3 regions of the Blautia faecicola genome follow, and region 3 is predicted to be linked to each of the others. Evidence: predicted binding sites of a transcription regulator. Region 3 holds the regulator's gene; each other region holds the start of a gene.

Region 1 (7,784 bases), 270 kb from region 3:
TACGTCCGGGTGATAAAATCGTAAAACAGATGGGAGGCCTCCATAAATTCATGAACTGGGATCGTCCGATCCTTACGGATTCCGGCGGATTTCAGGTATTTTCCCTGGCAGGTTTAAGAAAGATTAAGGAAGAAGGCGTAACTTTCCGTTCCCACATCGATGGTCACAAGATCTTTATGGGACCGGAAGAGAGTATGCAGATCCAGTCCAACCTGGCTTCCACCATTGCGATGGCCTTTGATGAGTGCCCGTCCAGTGTGGCAGAACGAAGCTATGTGGAGAATTCCGTGGCAAGAACCACCCGTTGGCTGGCAAGATGTAAAACCGAGATGGCCAGACTGAACAGCCTGGAAGATACTATCAATAAAAATCAGCTGTTGTTCGGTATCAATCAGGGAGCTATCTTTGATGATATCCGTATCGATCACGCAAAAGCGATCAGTGAGATGAATCTGGATGGTTATGCAGTAGGTGGACTGGCTGTAGGAGAAAGCCATGAAGAAATGTACCATATCCTGGATGTGACCGTACCTCATCTGCCACTGGAAAAGCCAACGTATCTGATGGGTGTCGGAACCCCGGCCAATATTCTGGAAGCAGTAGATCGTGGTGTGGACTTTTTCGACTGTGTATACCCGAGCCGAAATGGCCGTCACGGACATGTATACACCAACCAGGGAAAGAGAAACCTGTTCAATGCCAAATATGAACTGGATCAGCGTCCGATCGAAGAAGGATGTCAGTGCCCGGCCTGCCGAAATTACAGCCGCGGCTATATCCGTCATCTGTTAAAAGCGAAAGAGATGCTGGGCATGCGTCTCTGTGTTCTGCATAATCTGTATTTCTACAACACAATGATGAGCGAGATTCGTCAGGCCATCGAAGAAGGCAGATACAAAGAATATAAAAAACAGAAGCTGGAAGGTTTCCTGGAAAACGACAAAAAGTAAAAAAACAATAAAAATATCAAAAACAGCTTGATGGAACCCCTGTTTTTGTGTATAGTAGTAATAACGTCCGTAAACGGAAAAGAAAAAGCAGGAGGAATGTGCAATGGGAGTAGTAATGACTTCAACACAGGCAGCAGGAGCAGCAAGCACTATCTATATGATCGTTATGCTGGTTATTATGTTCGCTCTGATGTATTTTTTAATGATCCGTCCGCAGAAAAAAGAACAAAAACGGGTCACAGCCATGCTGAATGATATGGAAGTAGGCGATGCAATAGTTACCACCGGTGGTTTCTACGGAGTTATCATCGATATCACCGATGAAGATGTAATCGTAGAATTCGGAAACAACAAAAACTGCCGAATCCCAATGAAAAAAGCAGCTATCGCAGAAGTAGAAAAAGCATCTGACGCAACTGCATAAAATGACATAAGCAAGATAAACAAAACGACCAATCAGGTTTTCAACAGAGAACTTGGCTGGTCGTTTTTTCTTTTATATGACAAAGGAGGCAAAATCAATATTTTTATAGAATATTGAAAAGCTTTAATGATCAGGAAATAGAGTATTTGCCAATGTCAGCCGGAAAGGAGCAGGGACAGGGTGTGGTGGCATTTTGCGTGCGGTTAGAGTGCGTTTTCAGATCCGGCTCTTAGAAGAACTTGACGGTGAGCGGCTCTCCGCGAACCGGCATTTAGTTCTTCTTAGAGACTAGCTGAAAACCGCTCTGCACGCTGCCGCCACACCCTGTCCCTGCTCCTTTCCGGCGTCCGTTCCCAATAACCCCCTCAACTTTCCCTTGAAAATACCGCAAAAATAGATTATGATAGTCTGTAACAGATTAAAGAGGTAAAGAAAGAAAGGATGAAACGATTATGAACTACAAAATTGCATTAATTCACGGCGACGGAATCGGTCCTGAAATTGTGAATGAAGCAAAAAAAATATTAGATAAAGTATGCCAGGTATACGGACACACATTTACATACACCAACGTACTCCTGGGTGGTGCATCCATCGACGTACACGGTGTCCCGCTGACTGATGAAGCTGTCGCAGAAGCAAAATCAAGCGATGCTGTTCTGATGGGATCCATCGGAGGAGACGCAAAAACATCCCCGTGGTATCAGTTAGAGCCATCCAAACGCCCGGAAGCAGGGCTTCTGGCGATCCGTAAAGCTCTGAATCTGTTCGCAAACCTTCGTCCGGCATACCTGTATGATGAACTGAAAGCTGCATGCCCGTTAAAAGAAGATCGGATCGGTGACGGATTTGACATGATCATCGTCAGAGAACTGACCGGAGGTCTTTACTTCGGAGAAAGAAAGACCGAAGAACAGGATGGCGTGATGACAGCTGTGGATACCCTGTCTTATAATGAAAAAGAAATCAGAAGAATCGCTGTCAAAGCATTTGAGATCGCGATGAAGAGAAGAAAGAAAGTAACAAGCGTAGACAAAGCAAACGTACTGGATTCCTCTCGTCTGTGGAGAAAAATCGTAGAAGAAGTAGCAAAAGACTATCCGGAAGTAACCCTGGAACATATGCTTGTAGACAACTGTGCGATGCAGCTGGTACATAACCCGGGTCAGTTTGATGTCATTCTGACAGAGAATATGTTCGGAGACATCCTTTCCGATGAGGCAAGTATGGTAACCGGATCCATCGGTATGCTTTCCTCCGCAAGTCTGAACGAGACAAGCTTTGGACTGTATGAGCCAAGCCACGGTTCTGCACCGGACATCGCAGGAAAGGGAATTGCAAACCCGATCGCAACTATTCTGTCCGCAGCAATGTTACTTCGTTATTCCCTGAATCTGGACAAAGAAGCAGATGCAGTGGAAACAGCTGTTCAGGCAGTCTTAAAAGAAGGATACCGTACCGGAGATATTATGTCTGAAGGATGCACACAGGTAGGAACCGTACAGATGGGTGACCTGATCGCAGAACGGATTCACTAAAACTGAATGGGAAAACAGAAAGGAAGCGTAACGAATATGAGAAGTGATGCAGTAAAAACTGGAATGCAGCAGGCACCTCACCGGTCCCTGTTTAACGCACTGGGAATGACAAAAGAAGAGATGGAGAGACCGTTAGTCGGTATCGTAAGCTCTTATAACGAGATCGTTCCCGGTCATATGAATCTGGATAAAATCGTTAATGCAGTAAAACAGGGAGTTGCCATGGCAGGCGGTACGCCGATCATGTTTCCGGCGATTGCGGTCTGTGACGGTATCGCCATGGGACATATCGGAATGAAATATTCCCTGGTAACCCGTGACCTGATCGCTGATTCCACAGAAGCGATGGCGATGGCCCATCAGTTCGATGCACTGGTTATGGTGCCAAACTGTGATAAAAATGTACCGGGACTTCTGATGGCAGCAGCCAGACTGAACGTACCAACTGTATTTGTCAGCGGTGGTCCGATGCTTGCAGGTCATGTACACGGTCAGAAACGAAGCCTGTCCAGTATGTTCGAGGCAGTAGGATCCTACGCAGCCGGAACTATGACAGAAGACGATGTGGAAGAATTTGAAAATAAAGTATGCCCGACCTGCGGTTCCTGTTCCGGTATGTATACAGCTAACAGTATGAACTGTCTGACCGAGGTACTGGGTATGGGGCTTCGTGGAAACGGAACCATCCCGGCTGTATATTCCGAACGTATCAAACTGGCAAAACATGCCGGCATGCAGGTTATGGAAATGTACAGAAAGAATATCCGTCCGAGAGATATCATGACAAAAGAAGCAGTCATGAATGCACTGACTGTAGATATGGCACTGGGATGTTCTACTAACAGTATGCTGCATCTGCCGGCAATCGCACATGAAATCGGATTTGACTTCGATATCACTCTGGCAAATGAAGTAAGTGCTAAAACACCAAACCTGTGCCATCTGGCACCGGCAGGACCGACTTACATGGAAGACCTGAACGAAGCAGGCGGTGTGTATGCTGTCATGAATGAATTATCAAAGAAAAATCTGCTGAATCTGGATTGCATGACAGTAACCGGAAAAACAGTAGGAGAAAATATTGCAAACTGCGTTAACCGGAATCCGGAAGTTATCCGACCGTTAGACAATCCATACAGCCAGACCGGAGGACTTGCTGTTCTGACAGGTAATCTGGCACCAGACGGTGGTGTTGTAAAACGCAGTGCTGTCTGCGAAGAAATGATGGTACACGAAGGACCGGCTCGTGTATTTGAATGCGAAGAAGATGCGATTGCAGCCATCAAAGGCGGAAAAATTGTTGCGGGTGATGTTGTTGTGATCCGTTACGAAGGACCAAAAGGTGGTCCCGGCATGAGAGAAATGCTGAACCCGACTTCCGCAATCGCAGGTATGGGACTGGGATCTTCCGTAGCACTGATCACAGACGGACGATTCTCCGGAGCATCCAGAGGAGCTTCTATCGGACACGTATCACCGGAAGCAGCCGTAGGCGGACCAATCGCACTGGTAGAAGAAGGCGACATGATCCGTATTAATATTCCGGAAACCAGTCTGGAACTGCTGGTATCTGACGAGGAACTGGCAAAGAGAAAAGCAAACTGGCAGCCGCGTGAGCCGAAAGTAACGACCGGATATCTGGCACGTTATGCAGCTATGGTAACCAGCGGTAACCGTGGTGCCATTCTCGAAGTACCGAAGAAATAATTTAGGAGGAAAGACTGATGCAGCTTACAGGATCAGAAATTATTATTGAATGCCTGAAAGAACAGGGCGTAGACACCGTATTCGGATATCCGGGAGGAACGATTCTGAATGTCTATGATGCTTTATATAAACACAGCGATGAGATCCACCATGTACTCACATCTCATGAGCAGGGTGCTTCCCATGCTGCTGACGGATATGCCCGTGCTACCGGAAGAGTAGGTGTATGTATGGCAACCTCCGGTCCGGGAGCAACCAATCTGGTAACCGGTATCGCGACAGCCCATATGGATTCTATCCCGATGGTAGCGATCACAGCTAACGTGGCAACAGGACTTCTCGGACGTGACAGCTTCCAGGAGATTGATATCGCCGGCGTTGTTATGCCGATCACCAAATATAGTATGATCGTAAAAGATATCCATGACCTTGCACCTGCGATCCGACGTGCATTTACCATTGCACAGAGCGGAAGACCGGGTCCGGTACTTGTGGATGTGACAAAAGATGTGACAGCAGCTGTTACAGAATATACTTATCAGGAGCCGACACCGATCGCTCCGTATACTGCCGAGATGCTGGAATCTGACCTGGATCAGGCAGCAAAACTGATCAGTGAGGCAGAAAAACCATTCATTTTCGTGGGCGGTGGTGCGATCACTTCCGGAGCGGCAGAAGAACTGCGCAAATTTGCACACACCATTAATTCTCCGGTAACGGATTCCCTGATGGGAAAAGGCGCATTTTCCGGAGAAGACGAACTGTATACCGGTATGCTTGGTATGCACGGAACCAAAACATCCAACCTGGGTGTGACAAAGTGTGATCTCCTGATCACTGTGGGAGCACGTTTTTCTGACCGAGTAACCGGTAACACTGCAAAATTTGCACAGAATGCAAAGATCATCCAGATCGATGTGGATGCCGCAGAGATCAACAAAAACATTAAAGTAGACTGCAGTATCATCGGCGATGTTAAAGAAGTATTAAAAGAATTAAACAAAAAGATCCATCCGAAGAATCACGATGCCTGGGTGAAAGAAGTGGAAGATATGAAAGCAAAATATCCGCTGAAATATAACCAGGAAGGTCTGACCGGACCGTATGTCATCGAAGAACTGTATCGTGTGACAAAAGGTGATGCGATCGTCGTTACCGATGTGGGACAGCATCAGATGTGGGCTGCCCAGTATTACAAATACAAAGAACCGCGTACTCTGCTCACTTCCGGCGGACTGGGAACCATGGGTTACGGTCTTGGTGCAGCAATCGGTGCCAAATTCGGATGCCCGGACAAAGTGGTAGTCAATGTCGCAGGCGATGGATGCTTCCGTATGAACATGAACGAAGTTGCTACGGCAGCAAGAAATAACCTGCCGCTTATTGAGATCGTTATTAACAACCATGTACTGGGTATGGTACGCCAGTGGCAGACACTGTTCTACGATCATCGTTATTCCAGTACGATTCTGGATGATAAAGTAGATTTCGTAAAATTTGCAGAATCCATGGGTGCAGTTGGCATCCGTGTGACCAAAAAAGAAGAGGTGGGTCCGGCGATCGAAAAAGCAATCGCACTGAACACAACCGTTGTGCTGGACTGCCAGATCGACTGTGATGATAAAGTATTCCCGATGGTTCCTGCAGGAGCTCCAATCGAGGAAGTCTTTGATGCAGAGGATCTTGCGAAGAAAGAAAAATAGGAATTAATAAATAAAGCAAACCTGATACATTAAAAATATATATCTGGTTTGCTTTATTGCTATAAAAATATATTTAACAGAATTTTGATATTGACAATAATTTGTCAGAGGTGTATAGTGTTTCATATGTTAGCACGCTAAAGTGTTGACGGGAAAGAAGAAAAAGGATAACTGTTCAGCCGGTATACGCGAAGGTACGGAACAGTTATGAAAATGTGAGAAAGAGGAGGAAACTAAGGTGAGTAGAGTTTACAATTTTTCAGCGGGTCCTGCTGTACTGCCGGAAGAAGTGCTGAAAGAAGCACAGGCAGAAATGTTAGATTACAAGGGTACAGGAATGTCTGTGATGGAGATGAGTCACCGTTCCAAAGCTTTTGATCAGATTATTCAGGAAGCAGAAAAAGATCTGAGAGACCTGATGCACATCCCGGATAACTATAAAGTGTTATTCCTTCAGGGCGGAGCATCTCTGCAGTTTGCCATGATCCCGATGAACCTGATGAAAAACAAGGTTGCCGATTATATCGTAACCGGTCAGTGGGCAAAGAAGGCATGGCAGGAAGCACAGAAATACGGAAAAGCAAACAAGATTGCCACTTCCGAAGACAAGACATTCTCTTATATCCCGGACTGTTCCGATCTTCCGATCAGCGAAGATGCAGATTATGTATATATCTGTGAGAATAATACGATCTATGGAACAAAATTCAAAGAACTGCCAAATACCAAAGGAAAAGATCTGGTGGCAGATGTTTCTTCCTGTTTCCTGTCTGAACCGGTAGATGTAAGTAAATATGCAATCATTTACGGTGGTGTACAGAAAAATATCGGACCGGCCGGCATGGTCATTGCAATCGTAAGAGATGACCTGATCACAGACGATGTATTGCCGGGAACTCCGACCATGATGAAATATAAAACACATGCTGATGCAAATTCTCTTTATAATACACCGAACTGCTACTGCATCTACATCTGTGGTAAAGTGTTCAAGTGGCTGAAAAAACAGGGCGGTCTGGAAGCAATGAAAGAGCGCAACGAAAAGAAAGCCAAGATCCTGTATGATTATCTGGATGAAAGTAAACTGTTCAAGGGAACTGTAGAAAAAGCTTCCCGTTCTCTGATGAACGTTCCTTTCGTAACCGGAGATCCTGACCTGGATGCAAAATTCGTAAAAGAAGCAAAAGAAGCAGGTCTGGAGAATCTGAAGGGACACAGAACCGTTGGCGGTATGCGTGCAAGTATTTACAACGCAATGCCGATCGAAGGCGTGGAAAAATTAGTAGAGTTCATGAAAAAATTCGAGAAGGAGAATCTGTAAGATGTTTCAGTATCAATGCCTGAATCCAATTTCCAAGGTGGGACTGGATGGATTTACAAATGATTACATAAAAACAGAAGAAATAGAAAAAGCCGATGCGATCCTGGTAAGAAGTGCTTCGATGCATGAGATGAAATTACC
Region 2 (7,784 bases), 1.0 Mb from region 3:
TGCAGATTGCGGAAATGATTTTTCAGACACGCTCTAACGTGCTGTTTAAAAAATTTTTTATCAATCCACTTTCTTAATTGTATACAGTAAGGATGCGAAATCTCCGCCCTTCTTGTTCAGATCCTGTCGGTCAACCGGGATACCTGCACGCATCAGTTCATCCCCGTATGCTTCATATGTTTTTACCTGATTTCCTACTGTATCGTAACCGTAGCGTTTTACCAGTTCTGTGTCGAAAGAAGAGGACGGGGTCAGATCACAGCTTACCTGATATTTTGCATCCGGATCCAGACCTTCCAGTTTCAGGCGCAGCCAGGACGCATTGACTTTGTTCAGTCTCTGGTACAGTGCCGCCACTGCCTGTGCCTTATCCTGAGAAACAACCATCCATGCCGTCTCATTTCCTTCAAACGGATTCAACAGACGGTAGAAATCGCCGTCTACCTGGATCAGTTCCCGGTATTCTTTCATAAATGCAATTTGTTTTTTAACACTTGCCATCTCCGCATCACTGAGCAGATTCAGATCCAATTCATAACCGAAAGTTCCAAAGTAAGCAACATTCGCTCTTGTCTCGATCGGTGTCGTACGGTATAACTGATGGTTCGGTACCGCAGATACATGAGATCCCATGCTGACGATCGGATATACATAAGAAGTACCGTACTGGATCTTGGTTCTCTCACTGGCATCGGTATCGTCACTGGTCCATGTCTGTGGTGCAAAATACAGCATGGCAGGATCAAATCTTGCTCCGCCGCTTGCACAGGACTCAAACAGGATCTCCGGGAATTCTGTGGTCAGCCTGGTGTACAGATCATATACACCTAAAATATATTTGTGCATCACTTTACCCTGCTGGGACGGTTCGGTTCCTTTGCTGTAAGGCTCCGTCATATAACGATTCATATCCCATTTCATATAGGAAATCGAAGATTCACGGATCACTTTTGCAACCATCTCGTAGATGTAGTCAACCACTTCTTTTTTCGAGAAATCCAGAACAAACTGATGTCTTGCATGAGACTCAAAACGCTCCGGCGCACTGATGATCCAGTCCGGATGTGCACGGTAAAGATCACTGTCTTTGTTGACCATCTCCAGTTCTACCCACAGACCGAATTTCAGTCCCAGTTCTTCTACTTTTCTGGAAAGACCACTGATGCCGGAGGGCAGTTTTTTCAGATTGACATACCAGTCACCCAGTCCACGATAATCATCATCTCTTGCACCGAACCAGCCGTCATCCAGAACAAAGAGTTCCACACCTGCTTCTTTTGCTTTTTTCGCAATATTCAGGATTTTTTCTTCATTGAAGTCAAAATAGGTTGCTTCCCAGTTGTTTAACAGGATCGGGCGTACCTGATCTCTCCAGGTCCCGTGCATCAGACGTTTCCGGTAGATTCTGTGGTAAGCCTGGCTCATCTTGTTCAATCCCTGATCACTGTAAACCATAACCACTTCCGGGGTCTGGAAGGATTCGCCCTGTGTCAGTTCCCAGCTGAAGCCTTCCGGATTGATTCCCATCATCACACGGGTCATATCAAAAGTCGAAACCTCTACCTGTCCCAGATGGTTGCCGCTGTATACCAGGCTGAAGCCATATACTTCTCCCTGATTTTCTGTTGTGTGTGGACGTTTCAGTGCAAGGAACGGGTTCTGTTCTGCACCGCTGCAGGTACCGTTCAGGCTCTGGATGCTCTGGATACCCATCTCCAGTCTTCTGGTTTTCACATAACGTTCTCTTGCCCAGCCGCCGGACAGATGTACCATCTCATAATCCATATCATTATATTCTACACTGGCACTCATGATCTTATCCAGAACGATCTTCTCGCTTCCTTTATGGCTGATCTTTGCATTTCTTGTAATTACCGGATAATCTTCATAAATCGTATAAGAAAGGATCAGGTCGGTATCCATCACTGCATCGTGAAGAGTGATTTCGAGGGTCTGTGCCTCATCTTCATTTTCCACATAAGTAGCTGGCAGCGGAAGAATGTCTTTCTTTCCGTTATAAATTTCATGGGATGCATAGGTAAAGTTCACGATCCGGCTTCCGTTCTCCTGTACGATCGTCAATGCCGGGCTTCTGTAATCACCGGTTCCGTAAGTCGGGAATTCCTGTTTTGTATACTGCATGGAAAGGATGCCCGGTTCCGGAACACAGACGGACATCTGGGAGCGCATGCACTCCTCATGAAGATACGTAAAATCCTCCCGGTCGTGAATTTTCTTTCCATAATATAACTGCTCTAACTGCTCATTTTCCATGATACGAATGATATAACTTACTTCGTTGTTATACAGATGAAAACATCTGCTCTCTTTGTGGAATACAATTGCCATTTTTTTCTCCTTTCAAACCAAGCCGACGCACAGATCCGTCATGCCGGCTTGGTTGTCACCTTATCTTTATTGTAACTCACTTTATTTTTCTTTTATTCTATACCCCGAGAATCTTCCGCAGCTCATTGTGCGGCCGCTCCGCATTTCTCTGGTAAATATCCACATAATTCCAGTCGCTGCTTCTGTCGCAGAATGCCGGGTAGAGGAATCCACACTCCGGCTGTCCCGGTTCGTAGTCGCCGCTAACCGGAGCGAAGATGCAGATCAGATATTCGTAGACTTCTTCCGATTCTCCTACCCGCTCATGATCCGCCGCTTTCACCGGGATATCGTAGCGGTCGTGGAACATATATACGGCGTAATCTCCGTAGGAACGGTACTGTTCCCCGACAATTTCATAAAAGATATCCATCAGGGCGTCATTTTTCAATCCGCTCTTTTTGATCCCGTTGAGCAGCTGCCACATAGTTCCGGCTGCCATCTGTTCTTTCGGGAACGGATAACGCTTCAGATTGACGTTGGTTTCCGAAAACGGAACGGCTTTCGCCAGTGCCAGATTTTTCTCTTTGTCTGCCGGGGACAGTTTCAGGAAATTCGTGTTAAAAGTTCCGTCCACATATCCGTCACGGTCCATATAAGCTCCCGCGATCCGGGTCATGGAAGATCGTTTTACTGTCATACGCCGGGTCAGTTCCAGCATATCTTCTCTGTTAATCCGCATAGTTTCTCTCTCCGTCTGATTTTATGCAAATACGCTTTACATCATATACAACATCACCATCAGCGGCATCGTCACGATGCACACCAACGTGGTAAATACATTGATCGAACTTGCATATGCCGCATCCCTCTTGTAAAGCTGTGCCATCTGTGTGATCGTTACCGCTGTCGGGGCAATGACTGCCAGCAGGCTGATCAACAGGATCGTTTTTGCATTCTCCATCGGGATCAGCGGTGCCGCCAGTTTCAGGCACAGGGTAATGATCCCCGGCACCACGATCATTTTCAAAAATACAATCCCATAGATTCTCCGTTTTCCAAAGACCTGTTTCCAGTCCACACCCGCTAAAAGCATGCCGATCATCACCATACTGATCGGACCGATCATGCCAGCAAGGGAGGAAGTCATAGAATCGAGAATCTTCGGCAGATGGATGTTACACAGGAAAAACACCAGTCCCACAAGGATCGCGATCAGATTGATGTTCTGCACGATCTTTTTCCAGTTCACCTGGCGCTGTCCCTGCATCAGGGACTGTCCGTGCGTCCACACGATGATCGTCTGTACACACAGAAAGCCGCTGGCATAGATCACCCATTCTTCTCCCAGGATCGACGTCACCAGTGGCAGGATCAGATTGCCCGCATTTGAATAGATCAGCGAAGCCGTCTCCACCTCATCCATGTTTAGCAGCTTTCTCAGAATCCCGCAGACTATAAACAATATTACATGGATCAGGATCGCCGCGACGACTGCAAGCAGAAATCCATTTCTTATCTTTGTGGAATATTCGATCTGAAAAGCATGAATCGTCACGCAGGGCAGCACCAGATAAATCGTCACCATCGAAAGCACCCGGCTGTCCTCTGTCTCCACAATCCCCAGCTTTACGATCAGGAATCCCAGTCCCATAATCAGAAATAATACAGCAATCTGCTGCATCAGCAATAATGCAATCACTTTTTCTCCTCCTGGTTCTTCTATGTACTCTCAGATGCTTTTGTTTTCCACTTTTTCTTATTTCCAAAGGTCTTCCGGTACTCATTCGGATTCATGCCTGTGGTCTTCTGAAAGATTCTGGCAAAATGGCTCTGGGAGCTGAAACCGAGGTAAAACGCGATATCCTGCACCCGGTAATCGGAGTATTTTAACAGGTTCTCTCCTCTTCGCACCTTTTCCTGCCGGATATATTCAATCATCGTGATATTCTCACTGGTGCTGAATAGATGCGAGAGATAATCCGGATTCACCTGCAGCGCCTGTGCAATATCCTGTACCTGTATCGCCCCGTGCAGATGATGAAATACATAGTCTTTGACCTGTGCGATCAGCGGATTCACCTGATTTTCCCCCTCCACGATCTCATTATTTTTCTCTTCTTTCACCATGCGTGCATAGGTAAACTTGATTTCCCGCTTAAAAGCCTCCACCTCCGGAAGATTTTCGATTTCTTCCACCTGCTGGCTGAAGCTGTCTGCCAGGGAAAACGATTTTTCTGTACTCATTCCTCCGCGGATCGCCGCTCTGGATGCCAGCGTAATATTTCCGATTGCCACATTTTTCGCTGAACGCAGCGGATCTTTCGCCAGAATTCCGATCTCTCCCTCATAGGTTTCGGACATACTCCGGCTCAATGCTTCCATGTCTCCGTTGGTAATGCTGTTCATCTCACGCAGTTCCTGTTCATAAGGGTTGTGAAGTCCTACATTTTCCTGATACTGGAACAGCTCTCTCGATAAGCGCCGTTCAAACTCCTGCCCGGACTGATAATTTTTCCTGTTTTTTTTCCAGAATTCATCCACGCTCATCGTAACACCGGTGCTCTGCCAGTGCAGCAGAAGCATCATCGAAACCATTTTTTTGATGCTCGTTACAGGTGGCTGATAATCTGTTTTTCCCATGTTCCATTCCCGGCGCACTTCGATCAGCTGCTCCCTCGACAAAGCTCTGGACACCACCGGTCCCGCAAGCAGGATCTGACCCGTCACAGGATCTTCCGGAAATACGGCAAATAACAGCCGTTTTTCCGCAAAGATCACCGGATATTCTCTTGCTCTCTCTCTGGCGACCGCTATCATCTGGTGATTTTTTTCGTAAAACAGCCGTTCCACATTTCTCATCCCTACTCCCAGTTCCACACTTCCATCCCGGTTCACAATCTGAAACGGTGTGTGTGCCAGGCTGACCATCTGCTTCAAAACGTATGTCTCTGTCATAATTCATCCCCCTCGTTGTCATACAGTCATTTTATCTCATTCCCCCTGCTTTCGCAATTCTATTTTCCTCTTCTGTTTTCTTTTTTCTGTGGTATGATAGAGAGTACGGAAATCTTTAAAGAAAGCAGGTACTTATTATGCCCCTGACAACTGAAACCTCTTCCCTCACCCGGGGAGAGAAAACAAAATACCGTCTGGCGGAATCCATGAAGGAATGTATGTGCCACACTCCGGTAGACGCAATCACCGTCCGCCAGATCACAGAGAACTGCGGTCTGACCAGGCAGACCTTTTACCGGAACTTCATGGACAAATTTGATCTGATCAACTGGTACTTTGATAAACTACTGATCAAATCCTTTGAATACATGGGACAGGGAAAAACGGTGCAGGAAGGTTTACAGTTAAAATTTTCCTATATCGCAGAAGAAAAAGAATTTTTCCGTGCCGCCTTCCGTTATGACCGGCAGAACTCACTGCGGGAACACGATTTTCAGCTGATCTTCCGCTTTTATCAGGATCTGATCCAGTTAAAGACCGGCGCTCCGGCATCCGATGATATCCGGTTTCTCCTTGAGATGTACTGCCACGGATCGATCTCCATGACCATCGAATGGGTACTCTCCGGCATGGCAGTCTCCCCGGAAGACCTGGCACGCCTGATGGTGGAAGCCATGCCAGCCAAACTGGCGGATCTTTTTGCTTCTTTCGGCGTTCTGACGGAATAAAAAAAAATTTTTCCATCAAAATGTTACATTTGCCGAATTCTGTAACTTTCTTTTTCGGAAAAACATTGTTAATATAATCACAAAAGAACGGAACAGCCGGAAAGCGGTGATTCCCTAAGAGAAAAGGAGTGTTTGTATTATGGCAAATCGTATCATGTTAAATCAGACTTCTTATCACGGAGCAGGTGCTATTCAGGAAATCGTAAATGAAGCAAAGGCACATGGATTTAAAAAAGCGTTCGTATGCTCCGACCCGGATCTGGTAAAATTCAATGTAACTTCCAAAGTAACAGACCTGTTAAAAGAAAACGGTCTGGACTATGAACTTTACAGCGACATCAAACCGAATCCAACCATCGAAAATGTACAGCACGGCGTACAGTCCTTCAAGGATTCCGGTGCTGATTATCTGATCGCTATCGGCGGAGGTTCTTCCATGGATACTTCCAAAGCCATCGGTATCATCATCGCAAACCCGGAATTTGAAGATGTCAGAAGCCTCGAAGGTGTGGCTCCGACTAAGAAACCTTGCGTACCGATCATCGCTGTACCTACCACAGCCGGAACTGCTGCGGAAGTAACCATCAACTATGTCGTTACCGATGTGGAAAGAAAACGTAAATTCGTATGCGTTGACCCACACGACATGCCGATCATCGCAATTGTCGATCCGGAGATGATGGCTTCCATGCCAAAAGGACTGACCGCTTCCACCGGTATGGATGCTCTGACCCATGCCATCGAAGGTTACACCACAAAGGCTGCATGGGAAATGACAGATATGTTCCACCTGAAAGCCATCGAGATCATCTCCAGATCTCTTCGCGGTGCTGTGGAAAATACAAAAGAAGGCCGTGAGGGAATGGCTCTTGGTCAGTATATCGCAGGTATGGGATTCTCCAACGTAGGTCTGGGAATCGCTCATTCCATGGCTCATACCCTGGGTGCTGTTTATGATACCCCGCACGGTGTTGCCTGCGCAATGATGCTGCCGATCGTTATGGAATACAACCAGGAATGCACCGGTGAAAAATATCGTGAGATTGCACGTGCTATGGGTGTGAAAGGTGTCGACGATATGACACAGGAAGAGTACAGAAAAGCAGCCATCGATGCTGTCAAGAAACTGTCCGCTGATGTCGGAATCCCGTCTGTTCTCGAAGCTGTCAAAGAAGAAGACCTGCAGTTCCTTGCAGAATCCGCTCACGCAGATGCCTGCGCACCGGGTAACCCGAAAGACGCAAGTGTGGAAGATCTGAAAGATCTGTTCCGTAAGATCATGAAATAAGCAACATTTATAAAACTCTGCAAAAAAGAGGAAGTCTCCGATATGAGCTTCCTCTTTTTTATTTATCCGGCTTCCCGGATCTTTTTCAGAAATTCCTCCACCGGGAGCGGTCTGGAAAAATAATATCCCTGAATCATATCCACGCCCCACGCTTCCATAAGTTCCACCTCTTCCTGCTCTTCTACTCCTTCTGCCACGATCGTATATCCCTGTTGCCGGAGAATCGTTACAATGTTGCGATAAAACTCTCCTGCTACCTTATGCTGACGAATACCGTTTAACATGGAGCGATCCATCTTGATACACTGGAACGGCAGTTTCAGTACAGCATTCAGGTTGGCATATCCGGAGCCAAAGTCATCCATGCACAGGCCTATACCATCTTTTACAAAGACTTCCACCGCCTCATACACCTCTTCTTTGTATTCTGTCGCAACAGTCTCTGTGATCTCAAACTGGAAAAACGACGGCTCCAATCCATG
Region 3 (7,784 bases):
AATTACCGGAAATTTTTTTATGTGGTGGAGATCGCACGGAACACCTGATAAACATCCAGTGTTCCATAGCCCCATTCCCGGTTGGGATAGAACAGATCCTGATTTCTCGCCGCTCCGCGGATCAGGAGATTCTTCATCTCGTAGGTCGATAGATACCGGGGAACCGGCAGATTCCGTCCCCATTCCATCAGAAGGGCACAACTTCCTGCTGTCAAGGCAGCAGCGGCACTCGTTCCGTCCCGCTGTATATAACGATCTCTGGCTCCGGGACCGGTTACATTCACCCCCGGGGCACAAAGATCCGGTTTTACCTGCAGATTTCTTGTATAACCACGGCTGGAGTTTAGATAGATGCTTTTGCTGTAGGCGTCGTAAGCGCCCGCTGTGATCACATACACCGAATTGCCTGGGGCTGTGATGGTTGTGTAAGAATCCGGCGTAAGGAATGTAACATTCGTGGAGATAAACCCACTGATGGGAAGCCACAGATGGAATTCGCTTCTGGAATTCCCGGATGCATAGACCTGGATCGTCCAGATACCCGGTGTGGGAGCCACAAACCGAAGAAAGATCAGCTGGCTGCCGGAAGTGCTCTGCACCACCTCATAATACAGTTCAATGCGCGTGCGGTCGAGAAAAAAGGGAATACTCTGCATCTGTCCCAGTCTTGCAGGTACACGCGGGATGACCTCGCCGGAGGGAGAGCGGAAACCGACAGAAAAAAGTTCCGGCGGGAAGCACCACAGTTCCACAAAGAATCCTTTGCATCCGTCCGGAACCAGGATTTCCACGGAGGCTGATTCCGTGTTGCCCGTAATGCTTCCAAAATAATGGTGTGCTTTGCCTGCTTCATTCCCCGCTGCGGTGACACTGGCGATTCCCGGAACCGTGCCAAGGTTCTGCAAGCTGATATCGAGCGGGGTATATCCCATATGATCCCCCTGATTACTTCCCAGCGCCAGGCACAACACCAGCGGCAACTGTAGACGGTCTGCCAGTTCTACAAGGTACTGGATTCCCGCCATAATATCATTTTCCTGATACACCGGTCCTTCGCCGGAATAAAAATAAAAATCCTGTAATGGCTGTTTTGCCTCTTTCAGTTTTACCACCGCAATCTGTGCCTCATCGGCTGCCCCGATAAATTCCTGCTGCCGATTTTCGCTTCCTGCCGCTACCCCGGTCACAAAGGTTCCGTGTCCCTGCGGATCACTGACCGGAACAAGTGAGAGTGGATCCTCCCGCCCGAGTGCTTCCTGAATCTGTTCTGCCGTATAGACCGTCCCGTACCCGAAAGGACCGTCCCCGGCGGGAGAGGGCAGTGTCTGATCCCAGATTTCCACGATCCGTGTTTGACCGGTTGCAGTTAAAAAAGCAGGGTGTGTGTAGTTGATCCCCGTATCCACAAACCCAAGTAATATATTTGCTCCATGAAGTTGTAATCCCGGCTGGTTCTGCGTCTGAAGGATTCCGCTGACTTCCAGACTGGTTGTGTCTAACGGAACATACAGATTCGGAACCAGACTGTACACAAACTGAATATTTCCCAGAATCGCATTCGAACGCATTGGTACATGGATCACTGCAAACTGGTCGTTCAGTATCGTAGGCGTATACGGAGCGATGATCTGCTGATAGTATACTTCCCCGATCTTTCCGTAGGGGATGATCAGATCCATCCTGTCATTTGCATAAATATCTTCCTGTTGCTGCGTCATAGTATACCTGTTAGTCTTTTTTTCTACTATATGCCCTGTTTTCTCTTTCCTTCTAACCTTTTGACCCTGGTATCATAACATAGAAAAAAGGCCAGATTTTCTATGCATGCAAATACATGGACGGGAACCGGTATCGGTGTTGCGATCCTCGATACCGGACTGTACCCTCACGCGGATTTTGGAGATCGGATCCGGGGATTTCAGGATTTTCTTGGACGCCGTCCTTACCCTTATGATGACTCCGGGCACGGAACTCATGTGGCGGGGATTCTTGCAGGGGACGGAAGTGCCTGTGAACGGCATTATCGGGGTATTGCGCCCGGCTGCCACCTGATTGCTGCAAAGATCCTTGATAAACGGGGAAACGGAAGATTACAGGACGTTTTACGGGCCCTGCAATGGATCTCAGCCAATCAGAAGCGCTACGGGATCCGTATTATCAATATTTCTGTGGGCGCTGCAGCAAAAGATTCAAAAGCCGCCACACGGCTGGTAAAAGCAGTAGAACAGGCATGGGATCAGGGATTTGTGGTGGTAACCGCGGCAGGAAATATGGGACCCGCATATGGCAGTGTCACAGCTCCGGGAAGCAGTAAGAAAGTGATCACCGTCGGAGCGAGTGATATGCTTGACCGGATCAGTTCCGTCTCCGGTGCAGGTCCGACGGCAGAATGTGTCTGTAAACCGGATCTTGTCGCTCCGGGCGCCGATGTGATCTCCTGTGCCAATAAAAGGAACAGTTATGCGATCAAAAGCGGAACCTCGATGTCCACACCAAAGGTCTCGGGTGCGATCGCTTTACTGTTGCAGAAAGATCCGCTTCTTACGAACGTGGAAGTGAAGATGCTGTTACGGGAATCCTGCATCGACCTCGGATATCCGAGAAACCGGCAGGGGTGGGGAAAACTGGATATCCGAAAGCTTCTCACGCTCTAAACGAAATGCAGAAGAGAAAAGCAGCTACGACCATGTTTTTCAGGATACAATCTCTGCCGCAACTTCATGCAGCCTCAGAGTCTCAGCATCTTGAAGTTGTGTGATATAAGATAGAAAAAGTCCGTGAAAACCGATTACTATTGGTTTCTCACGGACTTTTATTGTAGTTAAATGATGATTATTCGTCTTACTATATGTCTGACGGATTGGCAGCCTCCGGGCTGTCTACGCCAGTTCTTCCCATTTCGCATACAGTTCTTCCAATTTTTCTGCGATTTCCGCTTTTTCTTTCGAAAGCCGTACACATTCCGCCACATTGACGGCGACTTCCGGCTGCGCCATTTCCTCGTCGATCTCGCTGTCTCTGGTTTCAAGTTTTTCGATCTCGGCTTCCGTCTTTTTCAGATCATTTTCCCGTTTTCGAAGTCTCGCCTGTTCCTCTTTCTGCTGTTTCCAGTCGAGTTTGGTGGCAGAAACGGATGCATCTGCGACAGCCTCATCCTCCTTCGGCGCATAGATCTGTGTCAGTTCTTCTTTTTTCTCCAGATAATAGTCATAATTACCGATGTAATTAACCATCGCCTGGTTCGTAAGCTCCAGGATCCGGGTTGCGGTCTGGTTAATAAAATAACGGTCGTGGGACACATACAGAACCGTTCCGGTGTAGCGGTTGAGCGCCTGCTCCAGAATTTCCTTCGATACGATATCCAGGTGGTTGGTCGGCTCGTCGAGGATCAGGAAGTTTGCTTCCGAAAGCATCAGCTTCGCCAGGGATACACGACCACGTTCCCCACCGCTCAGGGCACTGATCAGTTTAAATACATCATCCCCGGTAAATAAGAACGCTGCCAGCACATTGCGGATCTCTGTATTGGTCAGATACGGGTACTCATCCGAAATCTCCTCAAAAATTGTTTTTTCCATATGGAGTACATGGTGTTCCTGATCGTAGTAACCGATCTGTACTTTGCTTCCCAGTTCGATTTCTCCCGCATCCGGCTCCACAAGACCATTTAAAATCTTGAGGATCGTTGTTTTACCGGTTCCGTTGGCACCGATGATTGCAACCCGTTCTCCGCGTTTTATCGAGAAATCTACGCCTGAGAAGAGATCCTGCTGTGGAAATGCTTTCGCCAGATCTTTTACCGTCAATACATCATTTCCACTGACCACTCGCGGTGTCAGTTCCAGATGCATCTCCGTATTTTCTTCCACCGGTTTATCCAGCACTTCGATCTTATCCAGCATCTTTTCGCGGCTCTCCGCACGTTTGATTGATTTTTCGCGGTTAAAAGATTTTAACTTTGCGATAACTTCTTCCTGATGCTTGATTTCCTGCTGTTGATTCATCCATGCTTTGTATTCCGCATCACGGATCATCGCTTTTTTCTCCGCATATGCAGAATAATTACCCATAAAGGTACGAACGTGTCCCCGGTCGATCTCAACCACCTTCGTCACGACACGATCCAGAAAATACCGGTCATGGGAGACAATAAATACAGCTCCTTTATAGTTAATGAGATATGTCTCCAGCCATGCGATCGAGTCCATATCCAGGTGGTTGGTCGGCTCGTCAAGAAGAATGATATCCGGATTGGATAACAGCAGGCGGCCGAGCGCCACACGGGTCTTCTGACCACCGGATAACGTACCGATCTTTCTGGAAAAATCCTCTTCCTCAAAGCCAAGACCTTTTAATACCCCCACAACCTCACTGCGGCAGGCATATCCGCCTTCCAGTTCGAACTGATGGGTCAGACGGGAGTAGGAAGAGAGCAGTTCATCCAGTTCCCGGCCGGTCAGCGTCTTCATCTGCTGTTCCATCGTACGGATCTTTTCTTCCATATCGAGCAGATATTGTTTGACAGAAAGCAGTTCCTCGTAGATGGTATTATCCCCGCTGACTTCCTGATGCTGTGCCAGATAACCGAGCGTTTTCCCTTTGGCAATAACTACCTCACCGGAATCTGCCGGTATTTCCTGCATGATAATTTTTAACAGGGTGGACTTACCGGCTCCGTTCGGTCCAATCAGTGCTGCCTTTTCCCGCTCTTCCAGATGAAAGGACACATCCTGTAAAATATCATCGGTTACGAATGATTTATTGATATTCTGACATGATAAAATCATGAAAAACCTCCTTAAATTTCACAAGTCTACCGAATATTATACATGAATGAGGAAAATTCGCAAGAAAATCGCAACAAAATCCCTAAGATTATTTGACAAACTTTTCACACTTAACTATAATAAAACTAATATGATGCAGGAGGAAAGCAGTGTGGAGGAAAAAGATATATCAAGAGCAGTCATCAAACGGCTCCCCCGATATTATCGTTATCTGGGAGAACTGATGGAAGATGGCGTAGAGAGAATCTCGTCCAATGAGTTGAGCGGACGGATGAAAGTGACAGCATCTCAGATCCGGCAGGATCTGAACAATTTTGGTGGATTTGGACAGCAGGGATACGGATATAATGTAAAATATCTCCATTCGGAAATTGCGAAAATCCTGGGTCTGGATCGCACACACAATATGATCATCGTAGGTGCCGGTAATCTCGGTCAGGCACTTGCCAATTATACGCAGTTTGAAAAACAGGGATTTAAGATTGTGGGAATCTTCGATGTAAACCCGGTCATGCGGGGAGTTTCCGTGCGTGGCATCGAGATTCGTATGATTGATGAACTTCCGGAATTTGTAAAAAATAATCATGTGGAGATTGCAACACTGACTCTTCCAAAAGCAAAAGCACTTGATATGGCGAAACTTCTGGTAGATGTGGGAGTAAAAGCGATCTGGAACTTTGCACATACCGACCTGAACCTTTTCATGCCGGATGATGTGATTGTGGAAAATGTACACCTTTCGGAAAGTCTGATGCGGCTGTCTTATAACCTGAGCCGCTTTGAGAAAGACCACCTACAGGAATAAAGAAAATTTCAGCGAGGCTGCTGCCGAAAAGGGCAGCAGCTTTTTTGCATTACACGTCAATCATTGGTCCGGTGGACCAAGTTTGATGATAGTGACAGGAGAGATCATAACTATGCAGATTTTAGTAACAGGAGAACAGATGAAACAGCTGGATCAGGCTACGATCCAAACGATGGGGATTCCGTCCCTGGTTTTGATGGAGCGGGCGGCACTTGCTGTATTTGATTGTCTGAGACAGCATTTTTCTCTGAAAAAAACACTGGTTGTGTGTGGTTCCGGCAATAACGGAGCGGATGGTATGGCAGTTGCAAGACTGCTGCATCTGGCAGGGTATTCGGTGGATCTATATCTGGCGGGCAATCCCGCTTCTTTTACCGAAGAGATGAAGATCCAATGGCAGGCAGCCAAAAATTATCAGGTATCCATAGTCAACAACTGCCGGTTTTCTGAATATACTACTATCGTAGATGCACTTTTTGGCGTCGGATTATCCCGGGAATTGTCAGGAAAATATCAGACTCTGGTGGATGCGATCAATGCTTCCGGCGTTCCGGTTCTCGCGGTGGATATTCCTTCCGGCATCCATGCGGGAACGGGACAGGTTATGGGAACCGCTGTCCGGGCAGCAGAAACCGTTACGTTTGCCTACCGCAAACTAGGGATAAGCCTGTATCCGGGAACCGTCTATGCTGGTAACGTCCAGGTAAAAGATGTCGGAATCTACGGTGCATCCAAAGGAATTTATGCATTGGATAAAGAAGCCATTTCCTGGCTTCCCGCGCGGGATCCGGGAGGTAATAAAGGAACCTTCGGAAAAGTCCTTCTGATTGCGGGCAGCCGCAACATGAGCGGCGCCGCGTATTTTTCCTCGAAAGCAGCACTTGTAAGCGGTGCCGGAATGGTCCGTATCCTGACCGATGAGAGCAACCGGACGATCTTACAGCAGCAGTTTCCGGAAGCCATGCTCTCGGTTTACGATTCCTCCATGCAGCACGAGAAACTTGCAGATGTTCTGAAAAAAGCCATGCACTGGGCAGATGTAATTGCGATTGGTCCGGGGCTTTCCACTTCCAAAACAGCAGAGGATTTGCTGCAAATGGTATTGACATTCCGCCAGAGCAAGCCTATAGTCATGGATGCAGATGCTTTAAATCTTCTGGCAAAACGAAAAGATCTGCAATCACAGTGTGACGCTTCCTGTATCCTGACACCCCATATGGGAGAGATGAGCCGACTGGCAGACTGCACCATCGGTGATCTGAAGGCACATCCGCAGGAAGCTATGGAAACTTTGTACAGACAATGTCCGTGTACTCTGATCATGAAAGACGCACGCACCTGGATCCGGACAGCAGACGGAGTATATTATCTGAACCTGACCGGTAATCATGGGATGGCTACTGCGGGTTCCGGCGATGTTCTATGCGGGATCACAGCAGGACTGCTGGCGCAGGGGATGCGTTCTTCTCAGGCAGCACCATTTGCCGCATGGCTTCATGGAATTGCCGGTGATCACGCTGCACAGGAAAAAGGAGCGCGTTCCATGACTGCCTCAGATATCCTTTCGGGGCTTTGTGTACAATTGCAGATGCTTGATCGAAAAATTGCCAGAAAAGAAGATACAGGAGAAAATAATTATGAAAAATAACAGTCGGATCTATGCCGCCATCCATATGGATGCGCTGGAACAGAATCTGGAAAATATGAGAAAAAATCTTACACCGGGAACGAAGATGATCGGCGTGATCAAAGCCAACGCTTACGGTCACGGATCCGTTCCGGTTGCCCGCCTGATGGAGAAAAAGGATTATATCTGGGGATATGCGGTGGCAAATGTACCGGAAGCGGAAGAACTTCGGGAGGCTGGAATGAAAAAACCGATCCTGATTCTTGGCTATGTCTTCCCGGAAGATTATCAGACACTGGTGGATTTGGAGATCCGACCGGCAGTATTTGATTATGAAACAGCTGAGCTTTTATCTCAGGAAGCACAGAAAGCCGGAAAAGTACATCCGATTCATCTGGCATTCGATACCGGCATGACCCGGATCGGTTTCCGTCATCCGAAAGAAAGTATCCCGGAGATCCTGCGGATCAGCAAACTTCCGGGCATTACGATTGAAGGTGCTTTTACACATTTTGCAAGAGCAGATGAGCAGGATCTGACCTTCGCACACCAGCAGTTTGCGAAA

What was found. Region 3 encodes Rex, which represses fermentation and respiration genes when NADH is low (regulators of the CRP and FNR family bind a similar motif). Its sites were predicted from a motif close to ATTGTTAANTANTTAACAAT; they were not measured.
Region 1: a site for Rex is predicted at 6,412-6,431, ahead of serC (3-phosphoserine/phosphohydroxythreonine transaminase). Genes of this name have one in related genera too.
Region 2: a site for Rex is predicted at 6,079-6,098, ahead of fucO (lactaldehyde reductase). Genes of this name have one in related genera too.

The regions. Positions count from the first base shown of each region.
Region 1 covers NZ_SDKC01000001.1:1,485,714-1,493,497, forward strand. The annotation lists gene tgt (tRNA guanosine(34) transglycosylase Tgt) at 1-950, shown strand, start outside; gene yajC (preprotein translocase subunit YajC) at 1,108-1,374, shown strand; gene leuB (3-isopropylmalate dehydrogenase) at 1,827-2,912, shown strand; gene ilvD (dihydroxy-acid dehydratase) at 2,949-4,619, shown strand; gene ilvB (biosynthetic-type acetolactate synthase large subunit) at 4,637-6,322, shown strand; gene serC (3-phosphoserine/phosphohydroxythreonine transaminase) at 6,561-7,643, shown strand; gene ETP43_RS06640 (phosphoglycerate dehydrogenase) at 7,645-7,784, shown strand, end outside.
Region 2 covers NZ_SDKC01000001.1:2,784,323-2,792,106, forward strand. The annotation lists gene ETP43_RS18555 (DUF6783 domain-containing protein) at 1-5, opposite strand, end outside; partial or broken gene ETP43_RS18560 (DUF6783 domain-containing protein) at 1-77, shown strand, start outside; gene ETP43_RS12570 (alpha-galactosidase) at 61-2,349, opposite strand; gene ETP43_RS12575 (DUF4317 family protein) at 2,447-3,070, opposite strand; gene ETP43_RS12580 (AEC family transporter) at 3,107-4,030, opposite strand; gene ETP43_RS12585 (AraC family transcriptional regulator) at 4,051-5,286, opposite strand; gene ETP43_RS12590 (TetR/AcrR family transcriptional regulator) at 5,424-6,014, shown strand; gene fucO (lactaldehyde reductase) at 6,154-7,302, shown strand; gene ETP43_RS12600 (GGDEF domain-containing phosphodiesterase) at 7,365-7,784, opposite strand, start outside.
Region 3 covers NZ_SDKC01000001.1:1,760,556-1,768,339, reverse strand. The annotation lists gene ETP43_RS07965 (S8 family peptidase) at 18-1,718, opposite strand; gene ETP43_RS07960 (S8 family peptidase) at 1,821-2,654, shown strand; gene ETP43_RS07955 (ABC-F family ATP-binding cassette domain-containing protein) at 2,880-4,787, opposite strand; gene ETP43_RS07950 (redox-sensing transcriptional repressor Rex) at 4,939-5,592, shown strand; gene ETP43_RS07945 (NAD(P)H-hydrate dehydratase) at 5,705-7,240, shown strand; gene alr (alanine racemase) at 7,230-7,784, shown strand, end outside.